DNA from 4 places in the Pseudomonas sp. Tri1 genome. Region 3 is predicted to be linked to each of the others. Evidence: predicted binding sites of a transcription regulator. Region 3 holds the regulator's gene; each other region holds the start of a gene.

Region 1 (7,784 bases), 750 kb from region 3:
CAGCGACGTGCACCGAAGCCATGCTCTGTGGCTGCCCGGTTGTCTACATGCCTGGCGGTCACGTGAAGACCCAGCCGTTCATTGAACAGTTCGGTGACGCGGGCTCGGCACTCTATGATGAGCCAGGTGGACTGGAGCGCGCCCGCGCAACAGTGTTGCAGGCTCGCAGGCGCTGGCTGGAGCTCGAAAAGGCCTTCTGGCCACAGCTGGAGCGTTTCATCGATATCACTCAGCAGGTTGCCGTCCAGCATGCCATTGACGCCCGTGTACCCTCCGTCAAGGACTGGTTGCGCAACCGCGTACTGACGCCGATCCAGCAACAGCTTGTCGACGGGCGTCGTCAACAACTCAGCGGACAAACCAGCCTGACGCTGTTGATACGCGACCCCCTGGGCGATTTCAACGCCTTGAGCGACACCCTTGAAAGTCTTGCACTGTGGCGATCGCGCTCCTCCATCAGCTTGCGCATGGTGGTCTTGAGCACTGCGCCAAGTCCTGCCGACCTGCCCGCTAGCCTGCACTGGCTGACGTGCGCTCAGCCAGGCGCCGTCGAGCTGAACGAAATTCTGCAGGCAGACGACAGCGACTGGATCATGCTGCTAACGGCTGGCGACGAGGTCCTGCCCGCCGGCACGTTGATGCTCGATCTGGAACTGCCGGGTGCCAATGGCTGCAGGATGATCTATTGCGACGGCATGTATCGCTCGGAGAATGGCCCGCAAGCGGTCTTGCGGCCTTGCATCAACCTCGACTACCTCTTGAGTCTGCCATTGACCATGGCCAACCATTGGCTGGTCCGTCGGGAGCTGGCGCTGCAAGTCGGCGGTTACGACCCGCAGGTGCCCGAAGCGCTTGAACTGGACCTGATCCTGCGACTGATCGAAGTCGGGAGCATGAATGGTATTGCTCACCTGAGTGAACCGCTGGTAGTCAGCAACACACCCACCCTTGCCAATAACCCTGACGAGTGCCTTGCTCTGCAACGGCACCTGAGCAATCGCGGCTACACGAGCGCCAGGATCCAGCAGGAACCGACCCGGCATTACCACATCAAGTACGGCCATGACCAGCAGCCCCTGGTGTCGATCCTGATTCCTACCCGGGACCAATTGCCGCTGCTGCAGCGCTGCGTGGAAAGCCTGTTGTCGAAGACCCGCTATCCACACTTCGAGATTATCCTGATCGACAATTGCAGCGAGACCGAAGAGGCGCTCACCTGGCTGAGCGAGATGGAGTCGATCGGGGGTGACAAGGTTCGTGTCATCCGCTTCCCCTATCCGTTCAACTTCAGTGCCATGAACAATCTGGCAGCCAACCAGGCGCGCGGTGAGTATCTGGTGTTGTTGAACAACGATACGGCAATCATCCGCGAAGACTGGTTGGACGAACTGCTCAACCACGCCTTGCGTCCCGAAGTGGGTATCGTCGGCGCCAAGTTGATTAGCCCGGCAGGCACCGTTCAGCATGCTGGTCTGATCACTGGTCTGCGCGGCCCCGCTGGGAGCCCATTCGTCGATCAGGCTGCCAACGGCGGTGGCTATATGCAACGCCTGTTGGTCGACCAAAACACCAGCGCAGTCAGTGCAGCCTGCCTGATGATCCGCACAGCGATCTACCTGGAAGCCGGTGGTATGGACGACGCGCAGTTCCAGGTCACCTGCAATGACCTGGACCTGTGCCTGAAGGTGGCGAACCTTGGCTATCTGAATGTCTGGACACCTCATGCCGTGCTCTTGCATGAGGGTGAAGCGACCTGGTCAAGTGTCGGCAAGGACCCGCTCAACCAGCAACGCTTCGCCATGGAGCAAGAGCAGGCCTTGAGCAAATGGCTGAGCGTCTTGGCCAATGATCCCGCCTACAACAGCAACCTGTCGTTGCGTGGTGCCGGCTTCGAGCTGGAAGCCGTCAACGAGTTGACCTGGCGCCCGCTGTCCTGGCGCCCGCTTCCGGTGGTGCTGGTACATCCTGCGAAGTCGGCAAAAGCCGCCAATCTGCGTATTGTCGAGCCGTTCACTGCTTTGCGTGACTACGGCAAAATCGAAGGATGCATCAGCAACAGCCTGTTACCGGCAACGACGCTTGCGCGCTACAACCCCGATGTCATTGTCTTCCAGCATCAGGCCGACCCGCTGCGTCTGGAGCAGATGGAGCGCATCAATACCCTCTCCAAAGCCTTCAAGGTCCTCGAGTTGGATGCGCTGGCTCCGGCGACCCCGGGATGGACGACCTCACTGCAGCAAGCAGCGAGCCTTGTCGACCGCATCATTGTTGCGACGCCTGCGATGGCGGCAGCCTGTGCCGGACTGCACCACGATATTCGCGTCCTGGAAACGCGTCTGGATAGCAGATGGCGCAACCTCCCCAATGCGCGCCAGACGTTTGACATCCCTCGCATAGGCTGCGATATCGACCCGATGCAGCCCTTCGTTCAGCCGTTGATCATCGAGCTGATGCAGGCGCTGGCCGGTCAAGTGGAGTGGGTGCTCTGGGGCGATGTGCCTGCGTACCTGCGGCCGCTCGCCAGCGAGGTTCATGAGGACGTTCACGACAATCCCGATGTCATGGCAAGCCTCAATCTGGATATTGTCCTCGCACCCCTGGGCTTCGGCTGGGCCGAGGGAGGGTTAAGCCTGCTTGATCATCTGCAATATGGCGCTTGCGGCTACAGTGTGATCGGCAGCGATACCGCCGATTACCTGGGCGATCTCGCCATCACGCGAGTAGCTAACAGCCGAGAGCAATGGCTGGAGGCTATTCGTGATCATCTGGCTGATCGGCACGCCTCGCGACAGCAAGCCGCGCGACTGCGCGAGCAAGTGCTGGACAATTGGGTCTTCGACGATGCCTATGCGACGCACTGGGTCAAGGGGTGGATGCCTGACTGACGGAGACCTCAGAGGCGGCAGGGGAGTGCGCCCCAGCCGCCCGGTCATCAATCCGACCTGGCCCGCAGAGCATCAAGGGCTGAGACTTGCCACTTACCGGCATAAGTGCGCCGGTTTTTCGTCTTCAATACATTTCCACAACCCCACCGAATCCCTCAAACCCTTTGTTTATCGGCCTGCGTGGCGTCTGGGAGGAGTTGGTCTGCAAATTGCTTAAGGCTGTGCAACACAGCAGTGGACGGCAAACGTCCGGCATGCAGAGGAACGACAGTGGACAAGTACCTTTATGTGGCAATGACCGGCGCCAGCCAGAACGCACTGGCACAACGGGCCCATGCCAACAACCTGGCGAACATCTCCACCAACGGCTTTCAGAAAGACCTGGAGCAGGCCCGCTCGATGCCGGTATTTGGCGACAGCTTTCCGGCGCGGGCATTTGCCATGTCCGAGCGGCCTGCCACCGACTTCACGCCGGGCGCGCTGGTGGAAACCGGTCGTGACCTCGACGTCGCGGTCAGCGGGCCGGGTTGGATGGCCGTGCAGAATCCCGATGGTGGTGAAAGCTACGTGCGCACTGGCAGCCTCAACGTCGACGCCCTGGGCGTGTTGCGGGCCGGCAACGGCATGCCGGTGATGGGCAATGGCGGTCCGATCGCCGTGCCGCCGGAGCAGAAAATCGAAATCGGCCAGGACGGCACCATCAGCATCCGCGCCATGGGCGAAGGTCCGCGCGTGATGGCTGAAGTCGATCGCATCAAGCTGGTCAACCCGGATCTCAAGAACATGACCAAGGGCCTGGACGGTTCGATCCGTACCAAGGACGGCCAGCCGGCGCCCATCGATGGCAACGTGCAGCTGGTGTCCGGCTTCCAGGAAGCGAGCAACGTCAACGCCGTGGATGAGATGACTTCGGTGCTGGCCCTGGCCAAGCAGTTCGAGCTTCACGTCAAGATGATGAACACCGCCAAAGAAGGCGACGAGGCCATGGCCCGGGTCTTGCAGATCTAACCATTAATTACAGCGTTGCGCCGAAAAACAGGCGTACGAGGAGAATCGAATGCTTCCGGCTCTATGGGTTGCCAAAACAGGTTTGTCCGCCCAGGACACCAACCTGACGACCATTTCCAACAACCTGGCGAACGTCTCGACCACGGGCTTCAAACGTGATCGCGCCGAGTTCCAGGACCTGCTGTACCAGGTCAAGCGTCAGCCAGGCGCCCAGTCGACCCAAGACAGCGAACTGCCGTCGGGCCTGCAAGTGGGTACCGGTGTGCGCATTGTCGGCACCCAGAAAAACTTCACCGCCGGCAGCCTGCAAACCACCGAGCAGCCGCTGGACATGGCCATCGACGGTCGTGGTTTCTTCCAGATCCTGCAGCCGGACGGCACCACCTCCTATACCCGTGACGGTACGTTCCACCTCGATTCCACCGGCCAGATCGTCAACGCCAGCGGTTTCGCCCTGGAGCCGGCCATCATTATCCCGAACGATGCCCAGACGTTCACCGTGGGCCGCGATGGCACCGTGTCCATCACGGTGGCGGGCAACCCGGCCTCCCAAGTGATCGGCAACCTGCAGACAGCCGACTTCATCAACCCGGCCGGCCTGCAAGCGGTGGGCAACAACCTGTTCCTGGAAACCGCTGCCAGTGGCGCGCCGCAAGTCGGTACACCGGGTCTGAACGGTTTCGGTACCACGCTGCAGAACACCCTGGAAACGTCCAACGTGAGCACCGTGGAGGAGATGGTCAACATGATCACCACCCAGCGCGCCTACGAGATGAACTCCAAGGTGATCTCCACCGCCGACCAGATGCTCTCGTTCGTTACGCAGAATCTGTAATCACGTCTATGAGGCGGCCTGAGGTCGCCTGCAACACCAAGAGGTAGGGTCATGAATCGCTTCGTATCTGTTCTGGCACTGAGTGGGATCACCGCACTCGCGGGCTGTGTCGGGCCAACGCCCAAGCCCAATGACCCGTACTACGCTCCGGTGTTGCCGCGCACGCCGTTGCCGGCTGCCGCCAACAATGGCTCGATCTACCAGGCCGGTTTCGAACAGAACCTGTACAGCGATCGCAAGGCCTTCCGGGTCGGTGACATCATCACCATCACCCTGAACGAGCGGACCCAGGCCAGCAAGAACGCCAACTCGCAGATCGACAAGACCAGCGACACCAGCGTCGGCCTGACGTCGTTGTTCGGTTCCAGCCTGACCACCAACAACCCGATCGGGAGCAATGACCTGAGCCTCAACGCCGGTTACAGCTCCGACCGGGCCACCAAGGGCGATAGCAAGTCCGGCCAGAGCAACAGCCTGACCGGTTCGATCACCGTGACCGTCGCCGATGTGTTGCCCAACGGCATCATCGTCGTGCGGGGCGAGAAGTGGCTGACCCTCAACACCGGTGACGAGCTGGTGCGCATCGCCGGCATGGTTCGCGCCGATGACATCGCCACCGACAACACTGTTTCGTCGACTCGGGTGGCCGATGCACGCATCACCTACTCGGGCACCGGTGCCTTCGCCGATGCGAGCCAGCCTGGTTGGTTCGACCGTTTCTTCCTCAGCCCGAAGTTCCCTTTCTAGGTGGCCCAGTTGAATCTTAAACAGCTGTTGATCGGTGCCCTGGTGATGTCGGCAGCCTTCACCGCTCAAGCCGAGCGCCTGAAGGACATCGCCAGCATTTCCGGCGTGCGTTCCAACCAGTTGATCGGCTACGGCCTGGTCGTGGGCCTGAACGGTACCGGTGACCAGACCACCCAGACTCCGTTCACCCTGCAGACCTTCAACAACATGTTGTCGCAGTTCGGTATCAAGGTGCCGGCAGGTTCAGGCAACGTCCAGTTGAAGAACGTCGCGGCGGTGTCGGTCAGCGCTGACCTGCCGGCGTTCGCCAAGCCTGGCCAGCAGGTGGATATCACCGTTTCGTCCATCGGTAACTCCAAGAGCCTGCGCGGCGGCACCCTGTTGCTGACACCGCTCAAGGGTATCGACGGCAACGTCTACGCCATCGCCCAGGGCAACCTGGTGGTGGGCGGTTTCGATGCCGAGGGGCGCGACGGTTCGAAGATCACCGTCAACGTTCCGTCGGCCGGTCGCATCCCCGGTGGTGCGTCGGTGGAACGTGCGGTGCCGAGCGGCTTCAACCAGGGCAACAGTTTGACCCTGAACCTCAACCGCTCCGACTTCACCACCGCCAAGCGCATCGTCGACAAGATCAACGACATGCTTGGCCCGGGCGTGGCCCAGGCCCTCGACGGCGGCTCGATTCGCGTCACCGCGCCCATGGATCCGAGCCAGCGGGTCGACTATCTGTCGATCCTGGAAAACCTCGAAGTCGATCCGGGCCAGGCCGTGGCGAAAGTCATCATCAACTCGCGCACCGGCACCATCGTGATCGGCCAGAACGTCAAGGTTTCTCCGGCCGCCGTAACCCACGGCAGCCTGACCGTGACCATCACCGAGGACCCGATCGTCAGCCAGCCTGGCCCGTTGTCCAACGGTCAGACCGCCGTAGTCCCCCGTTCACGGGTCAATGCCGAGCAAGAAGCCAAGCCGATGTTCAAGTTCGGCCCGGGCACTACCCTGGATGAAATCGTCCGGGCGGTGAACCAGGTCGGCGCGGCACCGGGCGACTTGATGGCGATTCTCGAAGCCTTGAAGCAGGCCGGCGCGTTGCAAGCCGACCTGATCGTGATTTGAGGACCGGGCCATGGATATGCGCAAGGGCACATTGATCAGCGGGGATTCGGGTTCCTACTCGGACCTGAACCGCCTGAACCAGCTCAAGGTTGGCGACAAGAACAGCGACGGCAACCTGCGTAAAGTGGCGCAGGAATTCGAGTCGCTGTTCCTCGGCGAAATGCTCAAGTCCATGCGTTCGGCCACCGATGCGCTGGGCAAGGACAATCCGCTCAATACGCCTGAAGCCAAGCAGTACCAGGAAATGTACGACCAGCAACTGGCGGTTTCGATGTCTCGCGAGGGCGGTGGTATCGGCCTGGCCGATGTGCTGCTGCGCCAGATGTCCAAGAATAAACCGCTGGCGCCAGGCGAGGCGGCCAGCTTGTCGGCTGCCAAGCAGCAAGAGGCGCTGGACAAGGTCGCCAAGGCAGCCGTGCCAACGCCAGTGGCGGCCGGTACGTTGCCCGACGGTCCTCTTTCGCGCTCCAACGGCCAGCGCCCGCTGTGGGCTTCCCGGGCCGTGAATGCGCCGCAAGGGGCGGGTGAGGGCTCTCACCGCAACGACATGGAATTGATCAACCAGCGTCGCTTGGCCTTGCCGCCGAAACTGGCCGATCGTCTGCTCGCCGGGCTGGTACCTTCGGCCTCGACCAATGCCGATGTGCCTGCGCAGAACGTCCTGACGGATCGCGCCGTCGCCGCCGCTAAACCTGCTACTGGCGAACTGGCCAATGGTGACTGGCTGGCCGCGCTCAAGGCTGCCGAGCCGAAAGGCGACATGCAGGTCTATGGTCGCGCCATGGCCCAGCCACCGCTGGCACCGGCGCGCAAGGCCTTCCGCGATGCTGATGAATTCGTCAATGCCATGCTGCCAATGGCCAAGGAAGCCGCCGACCGCATCGGTGTCGATCCGCGTTATCTGGTGGCCCAGGCTGCCCTGGAAACCGGTTGGGGCAAATCGGTCATGCGCCAGCCCGATGGCAGCAGCAGCCACAACCTGTTCGGCATCAAGGCCAGCGCCAATTGGAAGGGTGATTCGGCCCGGGCGATCACCAGCGAATTCCGCAATGGCGCGATGGTCAAGGAGACGGCCGAGTTCCGCTCCTACGCTTCGTACCGCGACAGTTTCCATGACTTGGTCAATCTGCTGCAAAGCAACAGTCGCTATCAAGATGTACTGAAGTCGGCCGATAACCCGGAACAGTTTGTAC
Region 2 (7,784 bases), 650 kb from region 3:
CTGCCGCGTGTGGTCCATCCAGTGGTCGACCATGTGGTCGCGGGCGGCCAGGGCAATGGCTTCGAACCAGTCGTGATCAAACGCATGATCCGGGTCCTTGCCGACGGCATAAGTGAGTTTGGTCAACACAGCATCGCGAAAAGCAGCGACTTCGGCTTCGCGAACAAGTGGTTCTTGAGTCATTGATGAGACCTCGAACGAGCATGGAATTGTCTGAGCCTAGTCGGTCTGACAGGCGGCACAGGCTCTGGTTCGGTGGTTTTTCCAAGGTGTCGGAGAATCGCCGCCAGGGAACTGCCATATGAACGAATGAATGCAGGGGGCGTGCCGCTCCTGGAGCGTTTTAGCGGGGATTAAAAAAAACCGGCAGATGGTCGTTCAAAATTTCACCAGTCCCGGTATCATCGCGCGCCCTGATGCATGCTGGTAAACCTTGATGATGAAGCCCAACCTGATCGCCGCCGCGGAACTCGACCGACTCGATACCTGGGCCAAGTACTCCGCCCCGATGTGCGGTTCCTGCGTGTCGAGCTGCTGCACGCTGCCGGTGGAGGTCAAGATCAAGGACCTGATCCGGATTGGCATCGTCGATGAATTCGAGCTGGGCGACCCGCCGAAAAACATCGCCAAGCGCCTGCAAAAGGAAGGGATCGTCGAGCGTTACAACCAGAAGTCCGAGATCTTCACGCTCCAGCGCATGAGCAACAACGATTGCCTTTATCTGGACCGCAAGAGCCGGTTGTGCACCATTTACGAGAAGCGCCCGGACACCTGCCGCAACCATCCGCGGGTCGGGCCACGGCCGGGGTATTGTGCCTACAAGCCCAAGGAAGTGGAGCGCGAGCGCAATCCGCGGACGTTGGACAAGTTCTGATCTACAGATGGTTCAGCGGTGCCTGAACCATCGCCATCGCGAGCAAGCTCGCTCCCACAGTGGATTTATGTCGGACACAAAATCTGTATCCGCTGAAAATCAACTGTGGGAGCGAGCTTGCTCGCGATAGGGCCCTGACAGACACCACATAACTTCCAGGCATAAAAAAACGCCCCCGATCTCACAATCAGGGGCGTTTTTTTTCAGCCATTAACTAAGTCGAAACTCAGTTACCGCTTTTCTTGGCAGCGCGGGTACGCTCGCTTTCGCCCAGGATCTTCTTGCGAAGACGGATGGACTTAGGAGTGACTTCACACAGCTCGTCTTCTTGCACGAACTCCAGAGCCTGCTCCAGGGTGAACTTGACCGGCGGAACCAGGGCGATGGTTTCGTCTTTGCCCGAAGCACGCATGTTGTCGAGCTTCTTGCCTTTGGTCGGGTTCACGCCCAGGTCGTTGTCGCGGCTGTTCAGGCCGACGATTTGACCTTCGTAGATGTCCTGGCCGTGTTCAACGAACAGCTTGCCACGAGCCTGCAGGGTTTCCAGCGAGTAGGTCAGTGCCTTGCCGGTCGCAACCGATACCAGCACGCCGTTCTGACGACCGGACATGTCACCGGACTTCATCACGTCGTAACGATCGAAGATCGAAGTCAGGATGCCGCCACCGGAGGTCAGGGTCAGGAACTCGTTACGGAAACCGATCAGGCCACGGGCCGGGATGTTGTACTCAAGGCGCACACGGCCCTTGCCATCCGGAACCATGTTGGTCAGGTCGCCTTTACGCAGGCCCATTTGCTCCATGATCGCGCCCTGGGATTCTTCCGGCAGGTCGATGGTCACGTTTTCGTACGGTTCGTGCTTGACGCCGTCAACCATACGGATGATCACTTCAGGACGACCCACGCCCATTTCGAAGCCTTCGCGACGCATGGTTTCGATCAGTACCGAGAGGTGCAGCTCACCACGGCCGGAAACCTTGAACTTGTCGGCCGAGTCGCCTTCTTCAACGCGCAGTGCAACGTTGTAGAGCAGCTCTTTGTCCAGGCGTTCCTTGATGTTACGGCTGGTCACGAACTTGCCTTCTTTACCGCAGAATGGCGAGTCGTTGACCTGGAAGGTCATGGAAACGGTTGGCTCGTCGACGGTCAACGGTTTCATCGCTTCGACGTTCATCGGGTCGCACAGGGTGTCGGAGATGAACAGTTGCTCGAAGCCGCTGATGCAGACGATGTCGCCGGCTGCCGCTTCTTCAACGTCGATGCGGTGCAGACCGTGGTGACCCATCAGCTTGAGGATACGACCGTTACGCTTCTTGCCGTCGGCATCGATCGCCACGACCGGGGTGTTCGGCTTGATGCGACCACGGGCGATACGGCCAACACCGATAACACCCAGGAAGCTGTTGTAGTCCAGTGCCGAGATTTGCATCTGGAACGGACCGTCACGGTCGACTTTCGGCGCCGGTACGTTGTCGACGATCGACTGGTACAGCGGGGTCATGTCTTCGGCCATGTCGGTGTGGTCCAGACCGGCAATACCGTTCAGGGCCGAGGCGTAGACGACTTTGAAGTCCAGCTGTTCTTCGGTGGCACCGAGGTTGTCGAACAGGTCGAAGATCTGGTCCAGGACCCAGTCCGGACGCGCGCCTGGACGGTCAACCTTGTTGATGACCACGATCGGACGCAGGCCGGCTTCGAAAGCCTTCTTGGTCACGAAACGGGTTTGCGGCATAGGGCCGTCCTGGGCGTCAACCAGCAGCAGCACGGAGTCGACCATCGACATCACGCGCTCTACTTCACCACCGAAGTCGGCGTGGCCCGGGGTGTCCACGATGTTGATGTGGTAGCCGTTCCAGTTGATGGCGGTGTTTTTCGCCAGGATGGTAATACCGCGCTCTTTCTCCTGGTCGTTGGAGTCCATCACGCGCTCGTCGTTGAGCTCGTTGCGCTCCAGGGTGCCGGATTGACGCAAGAGTTTGTCTACCAGGGTGGTCTTACCATGGTCAACGTGAGCAATGATGGCGATGTTGCGTAGATTTTCGATCACTTGTGTATCTCGATCAGAGGATTCGGTGTGCTGACAGGTCGTGGCAGCGATTTACGTTGAGTCCGACAAAGCCGTTACAGCCTGTCGGCGGCGTCGGGGGGCCGGTGACGCAGGCCACAGGCAAACAGCCCCGGGCACTTAGCTCGGTCGATAAACGCGCACATTGGCATGCCCCTCACTGAGCAAATGGTGGGCATGCAGGCGACTCATCACGCCTTTGTCGCAATACAGCAGGTACTGGCGAGTAGGGTCCAGTTCCTTGAAACGCGCGTTCACTGCATAGAACGGCATCGTTTTTACCTCGATGCCGGCGACACTCAGCGGGTCGTCTTCAGCGTCGTCCGGATGACGGATGTCGATGATGATCTGACCGGCCAGCGCTTCGCCGACTTCTTCAATCTGGATGTCCTGGCCCAATTCATCGATGACTCGATCGATTGGTACCAGCCTGGCGTTTTCGAGCGCACGCTCGAGCACCGCCATGTCGAATTCTTTCTCTTCGTGCTCCACCCGCCCGCGCTTGGCGTGGGTCTTGGGGTTCACCGAAATGACCCCGCAGTATTCGGGCATGTGCCTGGCGAAGTCGGCGGTGCCGATTTCATTGGCCTGGTCGATGATGTCCTGCTTGTGGCTGGCGATCAGCGGACGCAAGACCAGCTTCTCGGTCACGCAGTCGATCACCGACAGGTTCGGCAGCGTCTGGCTGGATACCTGGGAGATCGCCTCGCCCGTCACCAGCGCATCGATTTGCAGGCGGTCGGCAATTCGTGAAGCGGCGCGCAACATCATACGCTTCAAAATGACGCCCATATGACTGTTATCGACTTTGCCGAGAATCTCACCCAGGACTTCTTCGAACGGCACACTCACAAATAACACGCGTTGGGAGCTGCCGTACTTCTTCCAGATGAAGTGCGCGACTTCCATCACGCCCAGTTCATGGGCGCGCCCGCCGAGGTTGAAGAAGCAGAAATGGCTCATCAAGCCGCGACGCATGATCTGATAGGCAGCGACCGTGGAGTCGAAACCGCCGGACATCAGCACCAGGGTCTGCTCCAGCGAACCCAGCGGATAACCGCCGATGCTGTTGTGCTGGCTGTGGATCACGAACAGGCGCTGGTCGCGAATCTCGATACGTACTTCGATCTGTGGGTCTTTCAACGAAATACCGGCCGCACCGCACTGCCGGCGCAGCTGGCTGCCGACGTACTTTTCCACATCCATCGAACTGAACGGGTGCTTGCCGGCACGCTTGCAACGCACCGAAAAAATCTTGCCGGCCAGGGCATCACCATAATGAAGCATGCACTTGGCAAGGATGTCGTCGAAATCCCCCAGCGGGTATTCATCGACCTGCAGGAAGTGCGCGATACCCGGCATGCAGCTCAGGCGCTCGGTCATTTCCTTGAGGATCCTGGGTTCGCTGACGCGGGTTTCCAATTCGAGGTTGTCCCACACGCCGTTCACCACCACGACCGGGTCCAGATCACGGAGCACAGTGCGGATGTTCTTGGCCAACTGGCGGATGAAACGCATCCGTACCGGGCGGCTTTTGATGGTGATCTCGGGGAAGACTTTTACGATTAGTTTCATGAAAACAGCGCGCGAACGGCCAGCCGAAAAAGGGGGGCGCGGATTATAGCGGAAATTGCTCAAGGTTTAACCAGTTAATGTGCAGATGGTTTTGCATGCACCAAAACAGGTCATTATCGATTGACGGCGCCACATTGCAGTGCGTTATTGTCTGACAATCTGCGATTTACGCCTTCAAAAGCGTGGATTTGGTGCAAAAAACCCATGCTGGGGCACTGGCATGCAATTTGCTCCCTTGTGAGGCAGGTTGCCTTGGCAGAGTATTCGCGCCGGCATCACCCATATCTAAGGGCACTCCACTACCCGCCCGAAGCCACCCGGAGGACATATGTCGAAGTCGGTTCAACTCATCAAAGATCATGACGTCAAGTGGATTGATCTGCGCTTCACTGACACCAAAGGTACTCAACATCACGTGACCATGCCGGCCCGTGATGCGCTGGACGACGAATTCTTTGAAATCGGGAAAATGTTCGACGGCTCCTCCATCTCTGGCTGGAAAGGCATCGAAGCCTCCGACATGATCCTGATGCCGGACGACGAAACCGCCGTCCTGGACCCGTTCACCGAAGAGCCGACCCTGATCCTGGTCTGCGACATCATCGAACCTTCGACCATGCAAGGCTATGACCGCGACCCACGCGCCATCGCCCACCGCGCCGAGGAATACCTGAAGTCCACCGGTATCGGCGACACCGCTTTCTTCGGTCCTGAGCCTGAATTCTTCATCTTCGACTCGGTCAAGTTCAAGTCCGACATCTCCGGCTCCATGTTCAAGATCTTCTCCGAACAAGGTTCGTGGATGTCCGACCAGGACGTGGAAGGCGGTAACAAAGGCCACCGTCCAGGTATCAAAGGCGGTTACTTCCCGGTTCCACCGTTCGACCACGACCACGAAATCCGTACCTCCATGTGCAACGCACTGGAAGAGATGGGTCAGACCGTCGAAGTTCACCACCACGAAGTGGCGACTGCCGGCCAGAACGAAATCGGCGTGAAATTCAACACGCTGGTCAAGAAGGCTGACGAAGTCCAGACCCTGAAGTACTGCGTACACAACGTTGCTGATGCATACGGCCGCACCGCGACCTTCATGCCTAAGCCTCTGTACGGCGACAACGGTTCGGGCATGCACGTTCACATGTCGATCTCCAAAGACGGCAAGAACACCTTCGCAGGCGAAGGTTATGCCGGCCTGTCGGACACCGCCCTGTACTTCATCGGCGGTATCATCAAGCACGGCAAGGCCCTGAACGGCTTCACCAACCCGTCGACCAACTCCTACAAGCGTCTGGTACCAGGCTTCGAAGCCCCGGTCATGCTGGCCTACTCGGCTCGCAACCGTTCCGCCTCGATCCGTATTCCTTACGTGAACAGCCCTAAAGCCCGCCGTATCGAAGCTCGCTTCCCGGATCCGGCTGCCAACCCGTACCTGGCCTTCGCTGCACTGATGATGGCCGGTCTGGACGGTATCCAGAACAAGATCCACCCTGGCGATGCCGCTGACAAAAACCTGTATGACCTGCCGCCTGAAGAGGCCAAGGAAATCCCACAGGTTTGCGGCAGCCTGAAAGAAGCCCTGGAAGAGCTGGACAAGGGCCGTGCGTTCCTGACCAAGGGCGGCGTATTCAGCGATGACTTCATCGATGCTTACATCGCACTGAAAAGCGAAGAAGAAATCAAGGTTCGCACCTTCGTACACCCACTGGAATATGAGCTGTACTACAGCTGCTGATCCAGTAAACGCCGCCACGCACGGCGTGAATAAAGAGAGGCCTCCTTTGGGAGGCCTTTTTTATGGACGCAGGTTACGTGCATGATGACTCGTCGCCCCCTCATAGAAGACGAGACTGCCCATGACTTTGCGCTTCAAACTCTGCCTTGCCCTGTCTGCCGCGCTGCTGGCCTCCACCGCCGAGGCCGCCTCTGCTCCTGCCCCGGACGCCCTTACCCCACTGCTCAACGCCATTGGCGAACGCCTGGCCCTCGCCGATCAAGTGGCGCTGAGTAAATGGGACAGCCACAAACCGGTAGAAGACCGTCAGCGCGAGCGCGAAGTCATTGCCGCCGCCGTCGCCCAGGCACCGGTCTACAAGCTGAGCGGCGAAACCGTGGAAGCATTCTTCGCCGCCCAGATAGAAGCCAACAAACTGGTGCAGTACATCAATTTGTCCGACTGGGCCCTGGAAGGTAAGGCCCCGGACCTCCCACGCCCGGACCTGGTGGGACAGATCCGTCCGCAACTCGACCGACTGCAAAAACGCCTGCTGCAACAACTGGCTGACTTCGCCCCCTACCGCACCGACCCGCAGTGCCCGCAATGGCTGGCCCAAGCCACCCACCACAACAAGCAGCACCCGGTGCACCGGCTCGCCCTGATCCGGGCGACTGCTGAGCTGTGTGTCTTCACAAAATCCTAAAGACAACAATCCACCCTGTGGGAGCGAGCTTGCTCGCGATGAGGCCAGCACATCCAACATCCTGGCGACTGACACACCGCCATCGCGAGCAAGCTCGCTCCCACAGGGGATTGAGGGCAACAACTTGGGCCAACCGCTTCACCTGACCTATGCTGCAACCCATCACTTTTCGTTTCGGTCAATTTTCCATGGGTCGTGGTTTTTCAATCATTCTGTTGCTGCTGTTGGCGTTGCCTGCCGCCGCGCAGATCTACAAGTACACCGACGCCGACGGCAACACCGCCTACAGCAACCAGCCGCCCCAAGGTGTACCGGCCCAGACGGTGGAACTGCCGCCGCTCAACAGTATCGAACGCCAGCCCTCAACCAGCTCGGACGCACCCACGGACCCCATCGCCAAGGACGAGCCGCGCAATGCCTATGAGGTGCTGGAGCTGACAAATATCCCCACCGAGGAGGCCTTGCGCGCCAATAACGGTACTTTCACCGTTGGCGTCCGCGCCCAACCGCGCCTGCAAAGCCCTCAGCTGTTCCGCCTGCTGCTGGACGGCCAACCCTACGGCCAGCCAACCAATGTACCGCGCCTGCAATTGGTGAATATCGATCGGGGCGAGCATAGCCTGGCGGTTCAAGTCATCGACGGGGACACGCTCGTGCAACAGAGCGAAACCGTGACCTTCACCGTGCAGCGGGTGCACCAGCCATGATCCGCTGGCTGCTCGCGCTGGGCCTCGCGCTGGCCGCGCAGCCGGGCGTGGCGCAGGTCTATACCTACATAGACGCCCAAGGCAATCGCGTCTTCACCGATCAGCCGCGACCCGGCAATGCCCGAAAAGTTGAGCTACCACCT
Region 3 (7,784 bases):
CCAGCGCATCGTTGAGCAGGCGGATCAGCCGCACCAGTACGCCCATGGCGATCGGGTCTTGTCCGACGAAAGGCTCGTCATACATGAGGATCTTCGGATCGAGGGCAATCGCCCGCGCCAGGGCGACGCGACGCTTCATGCCACCGGAAAGCTCGTCCGGCATCAAATCGAGGGCGCCACGCAGCCCGACCGCCTGCAACTTGAGCAGGACGATGTCACGGATCATTTCTTCCGGCAGGTCGGTATGGACCCGCAAGGGGAACGCCACGTTCTCGAACACATCGAGATCGGTAAACAAGGCGCCGCTCTGGAACAGCACCCCCATGTGCTTGCGCGCATCGAACAGGTCACTGCGCGAGAGCTTTGGAATGTTCAGGCCATTGACCCAGACTTCCCCGGCACTGGGGCGCAATTGCGCGCCCATCAGCCGCAGCAGCGTGGTCTTGCCGCACCCGGAAGGCCCCATGATACCGGTCACCTTGCCGCGCGGAATGCGAATATCGATGTCATTGAAAATGCTGCGCGTCCCTCGCTTGAAGGACAGTCCCTTCAGCTCGACCGCGTAGGCGTTGTCGGCACTCATCTAAACTCCTTGCGATGCAGCCTCACATCCGAATGCCCTGGCCAACCGATAAACGCCGGTACCGCCGGGCATGCGAACCGGCGGCGAACTATATCACTGCAACAGCCAAGCGCCCAAGGCCCAAGCCCGCGCCTGTTCAGTCTGAACAAGGTAAAACGCGTCACTTTGTGTCAGGACTTGCGGATCGTTCGAACAAAGCATGACGAACTAACGTGAGGGAATTGTTCATTGCCGCTATAATCGCCGCCTTTTCATCGGGCTATACGATTTCTGACATGAGCCAATCCAGCGACCTGATTCAATCGGCACAACGTACCATCCGCCTCGAGCTCGAAGCCGTACAAGGCTTGCTGCCTCATATCGACGCTGATTTCGTACGCGCCTGCGAGATGATTCTGGCCAGCAAGGGCCGCGTGGTCGTGGTCGGCATGGGCAAGTCCGGGCACATCGGCAACAAGATCGCCGCCACCCTGGCCAGCACCGGCACCACGGCCTTTTTCGTCCATCCGGCCGAAGCCAGCCACGGTGACATGGGCATGATCACCCGGGACGACGTCATCCTGGCCCTGTCCAATTCCGGTTCCACCAATGAGATCATCACCCTGTTGCCCCTGATCAAACGCCTGGGCATCCAGTTGATCAGCGTCACCGGCAATCCGGATTCGCCGCTGGCCAAGGCCGCTGAAGTGAACCTCAATGTCCATGTCGAGCACGAAGCCTGCCCGTTGAACCTGGCGCCGACCTCCTCCACCACCGCCGCCCTGGTCATGGGCGATGCCCTGGCCGTCGCCCTGCTGGAAGCCCGAGGGTTCACCGCTGAGGATTTCGCCTTTTCCCATCCCGGCGGCGCCCTTGGCCGGCGCCTGCTGCTGAAAGTCGAAAACGTGATGCACGCCGGCCAGGAGTTGCCGCAGGTACAGCGCGGCACGCTGCTCAAGGACGCGCTCATGGAAATGACGCGCAAGGGGCTGGGCATGACGGTGGTGCTTGAAGCCGACGGCAAGCTCGCCGGGATCTTCACCGACGGCGACCTGCGCCGCACCCTGGACCGTACCATCGACATCCACAGTGCGACCATCGAGCAAGTCATGACACCCCATGGCAAGACCGCTCGCGCCGAGATGCTCGCCGCCGAGGCCTTGAAAATCATGGAAGACCATAAGATCAGCGCCCTGGTGGTGGTCGACGACGAAGACCGCCCGGTAGGCGCCCTGAATATGCACGACTTGCTGCGTGCGGGAGTCATGTAAATGAGCACAGACCTGCTGCAACGTGGCAAAGCGATCAAACTGGCCGTATTCGACGTCGACGGCGTACTGACCGATGGTCGGCTGTATTTCCTCGAAGACGGCAGCGAGTTCAAGACTTTCAATACCCTCGACGGCCAGGGCATCAAGATGCTGATGGCCGCCGGGGTCCAGACCGCCATCATCAGCGGCCGCAAGACGCCAGTGGTCGAGCGGCGCGCGAAAAACCTCGGCATTCCACACCTTTACCAGGGTCGCGAAGACAAACTGGTGGTACTGGACGAACTTTTGGGCCAACTCAACCTAAGCTATGAACAGGTCGCCTACCTCGGCGATGATTTGCCGGACCTGCCGGTGATTCGCCGGGTCGGCCTGGGCATGGCGGTCGCCAACGCGGCGGCCTTCGTACGCGAGCACGCCCACGGCATTACCACAGCACGCGGCGGCGAAGGCGCGGCCCGTGAATTCTGCGAATTGATCCTGCGCGCCCAGGGCCGCCTCGAAGCGGCCAACGCCGCATACCTGTGAGCCAATTATGCTGAGCAAGAAGATTCGCACCATTGTGGTGTTCGGCAGTATCGCGGCGATCTTTGCCGCGGTGGGCTACTGGAACATCAGCCCGGAACGCTTCCTCGATCAACCGGCAGCCACGGTCGAAGAAAATATCGACTGGTACGCGACCAACACGCATACCCTGCAATACCTGCCCGACGGCAAGGTGCAGTATGAGATGACGTCCGACAAGGTCGACCATGTAAAGGCCACCGATATTACGCTGGTGACCAAACCGGACCTGAACATGTTCCGCGGCACCGAGTTCCCCTGGCATGTGCAGAGCCTGCGCGCCGAAGTCAACTCCGGGGGCACCGAAGTGGAACTGATCGATTCGGTACGCGTGGCCCGAACCGATGAAAAAAACCGTACGACCATCATCACCAGCAGTCGTATGACCGTGTTCCCACAGCAAGAATATGCGCAGACCGAGCAACCCGTTAGAATCGACGGCGCCGGGGGTGTATCGACCGGCACGGGAATGAAAGCGTATTTGAAGGAAAGCAGGATACACCTGCTATCGAACGTAAGAGGACAGTATGAAGCTCGCTAAAACCCTCCCTATTTTGCTCAGTCTGGGCGCAGCACTGGGAAGCGCGAGCGCCTGGGCTCTTCCCAACGATCGCGACCAACCTATCCGTATCCAGGCCGACGACGCGCAACTGGACGACAAGAACGGTGTCGCCACCTACAAGGGTGACGTGATCATCACCCAGGGCTCGATGAAGGTCACCGGCAACACCGTGACCATCACCCGCACCCAGTCCGGTGATATCGACGTAGTGACCTCGGTGGGCAACCTGGCCTATTTCGAACAGATTCAGACCGCGGGCGACACCAAGCCGGTGCAAGGCTACGGGGTGACCATCCAGTATCACGCCTCCCAGGATCGCGTCGTGCTGATCGACCGCGCCAAGGTCGTGGACAAGGACGGCAACGTTACCCAAGGCGAGAAAATCGTCTATGACACGAACAAAAAGCTGGCCAGCGCCGGTCGCGCTACGGGCAGCAAAATCACTGAATCCCGTCCTCGCATCGACATGGTGATCCAGCCGAAAAAGAAAACCGACGAGCAGAAGGCCCAGTAATGGCAACTCTGAAAGCTCAGCATCTGGCCAAGAGCTACAAGAGCCGTCAAGTCGTGCGTGATGTCAGCCTGTCCATCGACAGCGGCCAGATCGTCGGCCTGCTCGGCCCTAACGGCGCGGGCAAGACCACCTGCTTCTACATGATCGTCGGCCTGGTCCAGGCCGACCAGGGGCGCGTGCTGATCGACGACCTGGACGTCAGCCACCAGCCCATGCACGGCCGGGCAAAGGCCGGTATCGGCTATCTGCCCCAGGAAGCGTCGATCTTCCGCAAGCTGTCGGTTGCCGACAACATCATGGCCATCCTCGAGACCCGCAAGGAGCTCGACAAGGCCGGTCGCCGCCAGGAACTGGAAAGCCTGCTGCAGGAATTCCACATCAGCCACATTCGCGACAACCTGGGCATGAGCCTGTCCGGTGGCGAACGGCGCCGCGTGGAAATCGCCCGCGCCCTGGCCACCGCACCGAAATTCATCCTGCTCGACGAACCGTTCGCCGGCGTGGATCCGATTTCAGTGGGCGACATCAAGCAGATCATCCACCACCTCAAGGCCAAGGGGATCGGCGTGCTGATCACCGACCACAACGTGCGCGAGACGCTGGATATCTGCGAAACCGCCTACATCGTCAATGATGGCCAGTTGATCGCCGAAGGCGACTCCGCCACCATCCTGGCCAATGAGCTGGTCAAGGAAGTGTATCTGGGCCACGAGTTCCGCCTGTAAGCGCAAAGTGTCTGGCGAATCGCCCTGGCGCCGCTAATTTATTATGGCGGCGCTCTAGGCAAACACTTCAGTTTCAGGCATATAATTTGCTTAAGTTTGGCGCTTCGGCGCCCTGTAGTGGATGGCGCATGTGCGCCGGCGAATAAGGTGTTAAGCCCCTGCCATGAAACCATCGCTAGTCTTGAGAATGGGCCAGCAGCTGACGATGACACCGCAGCTGCAACAGGCCATCCGCCTGCTCCAATTGTCGACCCTGGACCTGCAACAGGAAATCCAGGAGGCCCTGGAGTCCAATCCGATGCTCGAACGCCAGGAAGAAGGCGACGACTTCGACAATACCGATCCGCTGGCCGACAACGTCGAGCAAAAGACCAACACCGAAATCCCGGAACCGTCCTACCAGGAAGCCGCCCCGACGGTGGACAACCTCGAGGATGGCGAATGGAACGAACGCATCCCCAACGACCTGCCGGTGGACACGGCCTGGGAGGACGTCTACCAGACCAGCGCCAGCAACCTGCCGAGCAGTGACGACGACGAGTGGGACTTCACCACCCGCACCTCTGCCGGCGAGAGCCTGCAAAGCCACCTGCTGTGGCAACTGAACCTGGCGCCGATGTCCGATACCGATCGCCTGATCGCCGTGACCCTGATCGACTGCATCAACAACCAGGGCTACCTGGACGAGACTCTCGAAGAAATCCTCGAAGCCTTCGACCCCGAGCTGGACATCGAGCTGGACGAGATCGAAGCCGTCCTGCATCGCATCCAGCAATTCGAACCGGCCGGCATCGGCGCCCGCAACCTGGGCGAATGCCTGCTGCTGCAACTGCGCCAGCTGCCCGCCAAGACACCTTGGCTGGCCGAAGCCAAGCGCCTGGTCACCGACTACATCGACCTGCTGGGCGGTCGCGACTACAGCCAGCTGATGCGCCGCATGAAGCTCAAGGAAGATGAGCTGCGCCAGGTCATCGAACTGGTCCAGAGCCTCAACCCGCGCCCAGGCTCGCAAATCGAATCCACCGAACCCGAATACGTGGTCCCCGACGTGATCGTGCGCAAGCACAACGATCGCTGGCTGGTGGAGCTCAACCAGGAGTCGGTGCCCAAGCTACGGGTCAATGCCCAATACGCCGGTTTCGTCCGGCGCGCCGACACCAGCGCCGACAACACCTTCATGCGCAACCAGTTGCAGGAAGCGCGCTGGTTCATCAAGAGCCTGCAAAGCCGCAACGAAACCCTGATGAAAGTCGCCACCCAGATCGTCGAGCATCAGCGCGGCTTCCTGGAGTATGGCGACGAAGCGATGAAACCGTTGGTCCTGCACGACATCGCCGAGGCGGTGGGCATGCACGAGTCGACGATTTCCCGGGTAACCACCCAGAAATTCATGCATACCCCCCGAGGTATCTATGAACTGAAATATTTTTTCTCCAGCCACGTCAGCACCTCCGAAGGCGGCGAATGCTCGTCCACAGCCATCCGCGCGATCATCAAAAAACTGGTGGCGGCGGAAAATCAGAAAAAGCCGTTGAGTGACAGCAAGATCGCTGGTTTACTGGAGGCACAAGGCATTCAGGTGGCCCGCCGTACCGTCGCCAAATACCGCGAATCCCTCGGGATCGCACCTTCGAGCGAACGCAAGCGGTTGATGTAACGGGCCACGCCACAGCGTTCCAGTGGCAGGCATTTCTGCCTGCCGCTTTATGCACTGGCAACGAAGGAGAAGCTGTATGCAAGTCAACATCAGTGGACACCAACTGGAAGTGACCGAACCCCTGCGCACCTACGTCGGCGAAAAACTCGACCGATTGGAAAGGCATTTCGACAAGATCACCAACGTGCAAGTGACGATGACCGTCGAGAAGCTGCTGCAGAAAATCGAAGCCACGTTGCATATCCCCGGCGGAGAAGTGGTTGCCAACGCGGAGCATTCAGACATGTATGCCGCAATTGACCTGCTGACCGACAAGCTGGATCGCCAACTTAAAAAGCATAAGGAAAAGACCCAGAGCCTCCTCCAGGGCGCGACCGGTCGTTAACCCCCCCAATCCATGATCCGACTAGAATCCATCCTGACCCCCGGCCGTTCCCAAGTGAACGCGCCGGGCGGCAGTAAAAAGAAAGCCCTCGAACAAATTGCCAACCTGATCCACCGCGAAGTGCCGGATCTGGAAATGCAGGACGTCTTCGAGGCCCTGGTTGCCCGTGAAAAACTCGGTTCCACCGGTTTTGGCAACGGCATTGCCATTCCCCACTGCCGCCTCAAGGGTTGTAGCGCGCCCATCAGCGCACTGTTGCACCTTGAAGCCCCCATAGATTTCGACGCCATCGACGGCGCCCCGGTCGACCTGCTGTTTGTACTGCTGGTCCCGGAAGCGGCAACCGATGCGCATCTTGAGCTGCTGCGCCAGATCGCCAGCATGCTGGACCGCAAGGAAGTTCGCGAAAAACTGCGCAGCGCACCGAGCAACGAAGCCTTGTATCAGGTTGTCCTGGACGAGCAGAACGGTCATTAAACATGCGCATGATCATCGTCAGTGGCCGCTCCGGCTCCGGTAAAAGCACGGCGCTCAATGTGCTTGAGGACAGCGGCTACTATTGCATCGACAACCTGCCGGCCGGCCTGCTGCCGGAACTGGCCGAACGAGCCCTGATCCACACCGAACTGGCACAGCCGCTAGTAGCGGTGTCCATAGATGCACGTAACCTGCCGAGCCATCTGTCGCGCTTTCCCGAACTGCTAGAGGAAGTACGCAGCCGGCATATCCAGTGCGATGTGCTGTACCTGGATGCCGATGAAGAGACGCTGCTCAAGCGTTTTTCCGAAACCCGTCGGCGCCACCCCTTGAGCAACGCCAGCCGTTCCCTGGCCGAAGCCATTCATGACGAAAGCCAACTGCTGAGTCCGATTGCCGACCTGGCGGACCTGAAGGTCAATACCACGAACCTGAACCTGTATCAGCTACGCGACACTATCAAGTTGCGCCTGCTGAACCAGCCGGAGCCAGGCACTGCGTTCCTGGTGGAATCTTTTGGCTTCAAGCGTGGCATGCCGGTAGACGCCGACCTGGTGTTCGATGTGCGCTGCCTGCCCAACCCTTATTGGAAACCGGAATTGCGCGAGCAGTCCGGGCTTGACCAGCCAGTGATCGACTACTTGGCGGCCCAGCCGGACGTCGAGGAAATGTTTCAGGATATCTCCACCTACCTGCTCAAATGGCTGCCCCGCTTTGCCGCGAGCAACCGCGCCTATGTCACGATCGCCATCGGCTGCACCGGCGGTCATCACCGCTCTGTCTACCTGACCGAACGCCTGGGTCAGCTCCTGCAACAATCCCTGAAGAACGTCCAGGTTCGCCACCGCGACCTCAGCTAAAGGATTCACATCGCGATGCCTGCTCTGGAAATCGAAATCATCAACAAGCTGGGGTTGCATGCCCGTGCGTCGGCCAAGTTCGTCGGGATTGCCGGCCAATTCAAGGACACCACCATCCGGGTCGGGCGCACGCCTGAGTCCATGATCGACGGTAAAAGCATTATGGCGATGATGATGCTCGCCGCCGGCAAGGGCACCAGGATCCACCTG
Region 4 (7,784 bases), 2.9 Mb from region 3:
GCTCAGACGAACGGTAGCGAGCTATCGGGTTAACCGATTCAGGTGGGCAAGCTGTCTAGCAAAAGGGCCTTCAAGCAGGTGGCAATAGGCCTCATGCCGTTTTAATAGCGATACCCATTGAACTGATACGAATTGGATCTAAGCCAAGGCGGCTGCGGCCCCTAATGTAATCCTTGTACAAGAAGGTCGTCGGGTTTTGCCGAGACGCTTGTCAGACAGGAAGTGCACCGCCAGCCATCATGGATATGCAGGCTGGCCTCAGGAAATAACAAAAAAGGCGGGTCAGCCATGTTCAAACATTCGAAAGTTCGTCAAGCCGGGCTCATTCTCTTCGCCACGACGCTGCTGTTGATTTTGCCGAATATCACCAAGGTGATCGGCTGAGTCCTGCGCGCGGGTGCCTGCACCATCAGCACGTTGTATCGCCAAGAAATGTGACGGGTTCGTTGTTCCGGCGACGGTGGCTGTGCCAACCTTTACGGCATTCTCCACGACATGGAAGGCGATCCATTTGAAAGCTCTCATTGTGTTCGGGGCGTTGCTGCTCAGCACGCCCCTGTATGCCGCGCAGCTGGTGCTGGAGCTGGGCGCGAATGCGCGCACCTGGCAAACCGAAGAACTGCTCAAGCATCCTGAAGCCCAGACAGTCCAGATCACTGACGACGTTTCCTACAAGAAACCGATGAGTTATCGCGCCGTCCCGCTGACGGCATTGTTGGCTGGCGTCCAGTCGGACGAGCATCTGCAAGCCGTGGCGCTGGATGGTTTCGCCGCCGAAATGCCCGCCGCGCCACTACTCAATAAGAGCGGCGCCCGGGCCTGGTTGGCGATTGAGGACCCGGCCAAGCCCTGGCCTGCGCTGGGCGAAGGCAAGCACAGTGCCGGGCCTTTCTATCTGGTTTGGACGAACCCGCAGGCGGGCCATATCAGCCCTGAACAATGGCCGTACGCGCTGGCGAGCATCAAGCGTCTGTCCGCGGTGGCCGAACGCTTCCCGGCCCTGCTACCGTCACCCAGCCTGGCCAAGGACGATCCGGTCAATAAAGGCTTCGAGCTGTTCCAGAAGAACTGCCTGGCCTGCCATCGGCTCAATGGCGCGGGCGATGCGCAGTTCGGCCCGGACCTGAACATTCCCTTCAACCCGACCGAATACTTCTCGGGGGATTTCCTCAAACGCTATATCCGTGATCCACAGAATCTGCGTAGCTGGCCCCAGGGCAAGATGCCGGGGTTCTCGGAGGCGGTGCTACCGGACTCGGAGCTGGATTTGTTGGTGGGCTATTTGAAGCATATGGCGGGACGCAAACAGCCGTTGAAGCAGTAAATTTGCTTGCGTGGCGAGGGAGCCTGCTTCCTTGCCACAAAAGCTCGCTCGCCAGACGGTTACTGTTGTTGCACCGAGATCACCGGCGCCGGTGTCACGACCACCTTGGCATGCATCTGCTCAAACCCACCCCCGCGACGCATGCCCCGCACCGGGCAGGCATCCAGGTAATCCAGGCCCACGGCCAGTTTCAGGTGTCGTTCCGGGCGGACCAGTTGGTTGGTCACATCGAAGCTGTACCAGGCGTCATCGAGCCAGGCCTCGGCCCAGGCGTGGCTGACCAGCTGTTCGCTGTTGTCGCTGAACAGATAGCCCGACACGTACCGCGCTGGCACGCCAAGACTGCGGGCACAGGCCAGGAATGCGTGGGCGTGGTCCTGACACACCCCGCTACCACCAGCAAAAGCCTGGGCTGCGCTGGTCTCGACCTCCGTGGCGCCGGGTGTGTAGGTCATGTGCTGGTTCAGCCCGTACATCAAATCGATCAATGCCGTGCGATCACGACGCTGTTTGCATTGCTGCTGGGCAAACGCGCGAAGAGCTTCGTCCGCTTCAGTCAATCGGGTGAACCGCAGGAATGGCAGCGCCGACTGGCTCTCATGCTCGGCTTCGTGCAACGGATCGATGTCCACCTGTCCGCGCGCGCCGATGATGATCGTTTCGTGGGGTTCGTCGAGGGTGAGTACATGAAAGATGTTGCCGAACGGATCCAGCTGCGCCCGTACCGGCCGTGGCAAATCCAGTTGCCAGCTGAGCACATGCTGGCGTTCGCTGTCGTGGGGCGTCAGGCGCAGGTACTGGATGCTGGCACGAACCTGGTCTTCATAGTGGTAGGTCGTTTCGTGGCTGATTGAGAGTCTCATATGACCTCCAGGTAGGAACTGTGAATGGCATTGCCCAGTTCACGGACCAGTGGGATGAATTCGGTGAGCCAGGCATGCAGGCCCCCGTCGAGGATTTCGTTGATACCGGTGTAGCGCAGACGCGCGTCCATCTCCGCACCCAGCCGTTGTGCCTGCCGGCCATTGGAGCCTGGCAGGCTCGCGAGGATCTGCTCGATTTCTTCGGTGCAGGCCCGCAGCGAACGCGGCACATCGGCGCGTAACAGCAACAGTTCAGCCACATGACGGGCACCCGGGGCGTCGCGGTAGATCTCGGTGTAGGCCTCGAAGGAAGACAAGGCCCGTAACAAGGCGCTCCACTGGTAATACGCGTGGGCGGTACCGTCGCTGACCGTGTCGGCCTGATCGCCGGCCATTTCGTAGCGGGCGTCGAGCAAGCGCAAAGTGTTATCAGCCCTTTCGATAAAGGTCCCCAGGCGAATGAACCTGAATGCGTCGTTACGCATGATGGTGCCGTAGGTTGCACCTCGGAACAGGTGGGACCGCTCCTTGATCCACTCGCAGAAACGGCTCATGCCGTAGCGAGTCAAACCTTGCTCGGCAATCCCGCGAATTTCCAGCCAGGTGGCGTTGATGTTTTCCCACATGTCGGCGGTGATTCGCCCACGTACCGCGTGGGCGCTGGCCCGCGCGGAGCCAAGACAGCTGTAGATGCTGGCCGGGTTGGCCGCGTCCAAGGCAAAGAAATGCAGCAGTCGTTCGGCATGCAGATCGCCGTGTCGCTCCCGGTAATCGTCCAGCGTTCCGGTGATCAGCAAGGGCATGGCCAATTCGTGCAGGCCATCGCCGCGCCCGTCCTGAGGCATCAGGGACAACGAGTAACTGACGTCGAGCATCCGCGCGAGGTTTTCCGCACGCTCCAGGTAACGCGACATCCAGTACAGGTCCGAGGCAGTTCTACTTAACATGGCAGCTTCCTCAATCCTCGACCACCCAGGTGTCCTTCGTGCCCCCGCCCTGGGACGAATTCACCACCAGCGACCCTTCACGCAACGCCACCCGGGTCAGGCCGCCCGGGACCACACGGGTTTCCCGACCGGACAGCACAAACGGGCGCAAGTCGATGTGGCGCGGGGCGATGCCATTTTCGACAAAGGTCGGACACGTCGAGAGTGACAGCGTCGGCTGGGCGATGTAGGCGTGCGGCTTGGCCTTGATTCGCTCGCGGAAGGCATCGATCTGCGCCGTCGTCGACGCCGGCCCCACCAGCATCCCGTAGCCACCGGAGCCCTGGGTTTCCTTGACCACCAGGTTCGGGAGATTCGCCAGCACATGGGAAAGCTCAGCAGGATTACGACACTGCCACGTAGGAACGTTCTTCAGGATCGGTTCTTCGTCCAGGTAAAAACGGATCATGTCGGTAACGAACGGGTACACCGACTTGTCGTCCGCCACGCCCGTGCCGATGGCGTTGGCCAACACCACGTTGCCGGAACGGTAGGACGACAACAGCCCCGGCACCCCAAGCATCGAATCCGGATTGAAGGCCAGCGGGTCGAGGAACGCATCGTCGAGGCGACGATAGATCACATCCACCGCTTTCGGCCCGTCGGTGGTGCGCATGAATACCTTGTCATCGCGCACGAACAGGTCAGCGCCCTCTACCAGCTCCACCCCCATCTCCCGGGCCAGGAACGCGTGCTCGAAGAACGCACTGTTGAAGCGCCCCGGAGTGAGCACCACGACGCTGGGGTCATCCAGCGGACTGGCGCTTTTCAGGGTGTCGAGCAGTAGGTTGGGATAATGATCAATCGGAGCGATACGCTGGACAGCAAACAGTTCGGGAAACAGGCGCATCATCATCTTGCGATCTTCCAGCATGTAGCTGACGCCGCTGGGCGTACGAAGATTATCCTCAAGCACGTAGTACGTACCGTCACCGTCGCGCACCAGGTCGACACCGCAAATGTGGGCATAGATATCGCGGTGCAGATCCAGACCTTGCATCGCCAATTGATATTGCTCGTTGGCCAGCACCTGCTCGGCCGGAATAATGCCGGCGCGGATGATGCGTTGCTCGTGGTAGAGGTCGGCCAGGAACATGTTCAGCGCCTTGACTCGCTGGATGCAGCCACGTTCGACGACCCGCCATTCACTGGCAGGGATGCTGCGCGGGATGGTGTCGAAAGGGATCAGGCGCTCTGTCCCCTGCTCGTCCCCGTAGAGCGTGAAGGTAATCCCGGCGCGGTGAAACAACAGGTCGGCTTCGCGCCGCCGCTGTGCCAGAAGTTCGTCAGGCGTTTCGGCCAGCCACCGGGCAAATGCCCGATAATGCGGGCGGACCTGGCCATCGGCGTCGTACATTTCGTCAAAACCAGTGCGAATCATGCCGTACTCCTTGTCACCCTGGCATCAGGCTTCGCAAGGCCCGTGCCATCGGCATAAACGCTTTATGATCAATGGGTTGAATAAGCCTCCGACAGGCTGCGCACCCTTGTAGTGCAGCAAATGCCCTCGCCCCACTGCTCCCGCTCCATTGCGACGCAGGGGGCGCCGCTACCCAGAGCATAGACATGGAAAGAGCACGTGGCTTGATCTGGATACAGTTAGGTACAAAACCTGGGGGGAATGATGGCGGTGGTCAGTTGGCAATAATGTGGGCCGCATGACCGCCCTCGTGCGCAAGCTCGCCCCAACAAGGAAATTGACTGGCTCGCACACATGAAAACGGCCGACACAAAGGTCAGCCGTTGCTCTGGTTGCGGTGAGTGAATTATCAGGCCTGCAGGCGCCGAATCTCCTGCTTGACGCCCCAGCCTTCGATGATGCCGCCCAGCGGCTCGACCACGGCCTCAAAGTCCTGCTCGAAGTCTCCAATGTCATCGTAGGTGGCGTACATCACACGGCTCAGCTCCAATGACCAGGCCCCGTCATCCCGTGCGCTGATCTGTGCATTCAATGACTCACCCCGAAATTGACCTGCCGCCCTGCGCGCCCGCTCCTCATCCGGGAAAATGGCGTAGAACTCGATGGGATGGAACTGTGAGAAATCGAAACCACCTTCTTTCATGCGGCGAAGCACGCTGGTGCTGATGTCTTCTTGATAGGCTGTGCTCATGAAACGTCCTCCTCAAACCGATGGATAGACTTTCCGTCTTCCCGTGCGTACAACCGGTAAGTTGCATGCGCTACGGCATCAAATTACCGTCGGGACACAAGCATGTAGCTGACAAGACCGGACCTAAGCGATCCTTTCGCTGATCTCACTTGCAGAGTAGCTGCAAGTCGCAGCCACTGCCAAGCGGGACCAGACAACGATTTCATGAAATCGGTGTGATGCTGATGATTTCGATGCTGTACTGGGACTTGAGATTCTTGACCGTCGGGTCCGCGGTACGCCCCTCCAGATCATTGAGGTCCAGCTCATTGGCCACCGGAAGCAGCCTTTCGCGAATCAGCTGTGCAGCCTGTTCCATAGTAGGCTCCTGGTCATACTCGAACTCCTGGACGTTGGTTTCGCTGTGATCATCCACGAAAGTGATTTCCCACTTTTGCATCGGTGTCTCCTCGATCAATTCAGGGCCTGGCTTACCTTTATCTCGACATTGAGGGTCGAACAATCGTTCCGCCGGGTCGTTGGACGGCACACATGAAAAGACCGCCTCATGGGCGGTCTCCAGATGCAACCATAGCCGATTACTTTTCGGCGCGGTCCCTGAGGGCTTTCAAGGTGTTGAACGGTGCGTCGACGACAAACTTGTTGGCCAGCCAGGACGGTACGCTGCCACCCGGATCGGTGTGGACCTGATAGGTCACTTCGATCTGATTCGCGCCCTTGGGCGTGAACTTCCAGAAGCCCTCGACCTGGGTGACCCGCACAAACCCTTGCTCTTCAGGCAGGTACGTTGGCACGCCCTTGAGGTTACGCGTCAGGCTGCCATCGGCACCTTCGACAGTGGTGACTTCCAGCACCGAGTCCCGGGACGTGACCGGCCACGGCGTATTGAACTGGGTGTAGGTCCAGGACTTATTGCCCTCATGCTTGACCAGTTTCTGGCTCTTGCATTCGTGAATCCAGGCGCAAGCCCCAGCGACGTCTTCCTGCAGGGCCCGCAGCTTTTCCATGGTGGTGTTCATGACGGTAACGCCCTGGTAGGCCTTGTACTTGGAGCCGGCCACCTCACTGAGGGAAACCTTGATACCGTCCTGCTCCTTGGCCACTTTCCAGCTCTCTGCCTGGGCGGTTGCCGTCGCCAACAACACGGTCAACCCACACAACACAGCCATACGATGCAGCGAACCCATAGTTTTTTTCCTTATTGTCCAAGTTCTGATCATTGACCCACTACGCTGCCGTGACTTGCTCCCACCAACCGATCAATCGGATGGCGTCTTCGCTGCTGCTGCCACAGACCTCGATGTCGGCTTCGAACGCCGAGCACACCGCCGGGCGTTCCGGCTGGCCGAAGATCCGGCACAGATTATCGACCGACAATTGCACGCAACGTTCTCCCGCCGGCTTGCCATGGGGCATACCAGGGATCGGCGAGCTGATGGACGGGGCGATGCAGCAGGCGCCACAGCCTTCACGGCACTTCATGACGACAACATCCTCACGACAGGTAATGGTTGGTAACGGGTCACAGAGTAACGGCTAAAACACTCGTTTTAAATTACCGATCGCGTGTTTTTTCGGCCACGGTGAGATGACTGGGCAGTCAGCGACCAACTGCCTGCATGACGGAGGTTTATTGCTTGAATTCAAAATCCAGCGCCGCGCCTTCCACTTCATTGCGCTCTTGATTGCGCAGCGGCAGTTGCATTTCATTGCTCAGCAAACGGCCATTGAGTTGGAACGGCCCGGGTTTATCTCCAAACATGGACGGCAGCAGTGGTTGATGTTTGGTTGACTGCACCTGACCGGGCGGCTGCAGTTCCTCGACCATGTCATGGGGCAGGCTCAAATCCAGCTTGGCCGGCGGCAACGGGGTCTTGGCAACCTCGTGGGCAGATTTGCTCTTGGAGGCGATGGGAGCACGTTTCTTCTTTGCAGGAGCCACTTTTTTCACGGGCGCCTTTTTGACCGCAGCCGGTTTTTTCGACACATTTTTCGTGGCGCTGGCGGCGGGTTTCTCCGCTGCCGACGCGGCCATCACGCCTCCCATGTGGAAGGCAGTCAACAGGCCGATCAAAACCCACACGGCAGGAACAATGGCTTTCATAAACACAACGGCACTTACGGCAGGGAACCCCATGCTCGCCTGATAATGAGACGCTGACAAGCACATCAGGCTAAACCGCTGATTCCTATAAAAATCCGTTGGCGGTCTCTTGGCACAGTTGAGTCGCCAACAGCCCCAGCGTCATCAAGGCCCGCTCTGCCTCGCGGTTCCAGGGCGTGCCACAGTTGAGGCGGATACAATGATTGAACTGCTCGGTGTTACTGAAAATCAGCCCTGGCGCGATACTGATACCTTGCTGCAGCGCCCGCACATGCAACTCTTGAGTATTGACCCGCCCCGGCAGGCTGACCCACAAAATGAAACCTCCGGTAGGCCGGCTCATTTGCGTGCCTTCGGGGAAGTACTGCTGCACCGCCAGTTGAAAAGCGCTGAGGT

The links. Region 3 encodes sigma-54, which starts transcription at its own class of promoters, with help from an activator protein. Its sites were predicted from a motif close to ANTGGCATNNANNTTGCTNT; they were not measured.
Region 1: J9870_RS07900 (flagellar basal body rod protein FlgF) is a predicted target of sigma-54. The motif match lies at 3,082-3,101, and genes of this name have one in related genera.
Region 2: glnA (type I glutamate--ammonia ligase) is a predicted target of sigma-54. The motif match lies at 4,729-4,748, and genes of this name have one in related genera.
Region 4: J9870_RS20680 (circularly permuted type 2 ATP-grasp protein) is a predicted target of sigma-54. The motif match lies at 4,585-4,604, and genes of this name have one in related genera.

The regions. Positions count from the first base shown of each region.
Region 1 is NZ_CP072913.1:1,777,367-1,785,150, forward strand. It holds gene J9870_RS07895 (glycosyltransferase family 2 protein) at 1-2,885, shown strand, start outside; gene J9870_RS07900 (flagellar basal body rod protein FlgF) at 3,156-3,893, shown strand; gene flgG (flagellar basal-body rod protein FlgG) at 3,943-4,728, shown strand; gene flgH (flagellar basal body L-ring protein FlgH) at 4,780-5,475, shown strand; gene J9870_RS07915 (flagellar basal body P-ring protein FlgI) at 5,521-6,591, shown strand; gene flgJ (flagellar assembly peptidoglycan hydrolase FlgJ) at 6,602-7,784, shown strand, end outside.
Region 2 is NZ_CP072913.1:378,726-386,509, reverse strand. It holds gene J9870_RS01725 (glycogen/starch/alpha-glucan phosphorylase) at 1-183, opposite strand, end outside; gene J9870_RS01720 (YkgJ family cysteine cluster protein) at 437-874, shown strand; gene typA (translational GTPase TypA) at 1,101-2,921, opposite strand; gene thiI (tRNA uracil 4-sulfurtransferase ThiI) at 3,060-4,514, opposite strand; gene glnA (type I glutamate--ammonia ligase) at 4,843-6,249, shown strand; gene J9870_RS01700 (chorismate mutase) at 6,371-6,934, shown strand; gene J9870_RS01695 (DUF4124 domain-containing protein) at 7,123-7,641, shown strand; gene J9870_RS01690 (DUF4124 domain-containing protein) at 7,638-7,784, shown strand, end outside.
Region 3 is NZ_CP072913.1:1,030,500-1,038,283, reverse strand. It holds gene J9870_RS04410 (ATP-binding cassette domain-containing protein) at 1-583, opposite strand, end outside; gene J9870_RS04405 (KpsF/GutQ family sugar-phosphate isomerase) at 859-1,833, shown strand; gene J9870_RS04400 (HAD family hydrolase) at 1,834-2,358, shown strand; gene lptC (LPS export ABC transporter periplasmic protein LptC) at 2,366-2,935, shown strand; gene lptA (lipopolysaccharide transport periplasmic protein LptA) at 2,922-3,470, shown strand; gene lptB (LPS export ABC transporter ATP-binding protein) at 3,470-4,195, shown strand; gene J9870_RS04380 (RNA polymerase factor sigma-54) at 4,359-5,852, shown strand; gene raiA (ribosome-associated translation inhibitor RaiA) at 5,929-6,237, shown strand; gene ptsN (PTS IIA-like nitrogen regulatory protein PtsN) at 6,250-6,714, shown strand; gene rapZ (RNase adapter RapZ) at 6,717-7,574, shown strand; gene J9870_RS04360 (HPr family phosphocarrier protein) at 7,590-7,784, shown strand, end outside.
Region 4 is NZ_CP072913.1:4,815,502-4,823,285, forward strand. It holds gene J9870_RS20665 (cytochrome c) at 512-1,324, shown strand; gene J9870_RS20670 (transglutaminase family protein) at 1,384-2,187, opposite strand; gene J9870_RS20675 (alpha-E domain-containing protein) at 2,184-3,134, opposite strand; gene J9870_RS20680 (circularly permuted type 2 ATP-grasp protein) at 3,145-4,554, opposite strand; gene J9870_RS20685 (ribonuclease E inhibitor RraB) at 4,943-5,284, opposite strand; gene J9870_RS20690 (hypothetical protein) at 5,487-5,723, opposite strand; gene J9870_RS20695 (START domain-containing protein) at 5,863-6,471, opposite strand; gene J9870_RS20700 (YkgJ family cysteine cluster protein) at 6,512-6,766, opposite strand; gene J9870_RS20705 (translation initiation factor 2) at 6,915-7,388, opposite strand; gene J9870_RS20710 (PLP-dependent aminotransferase family protein) at 7,474-7,784, opposite strand, start outside.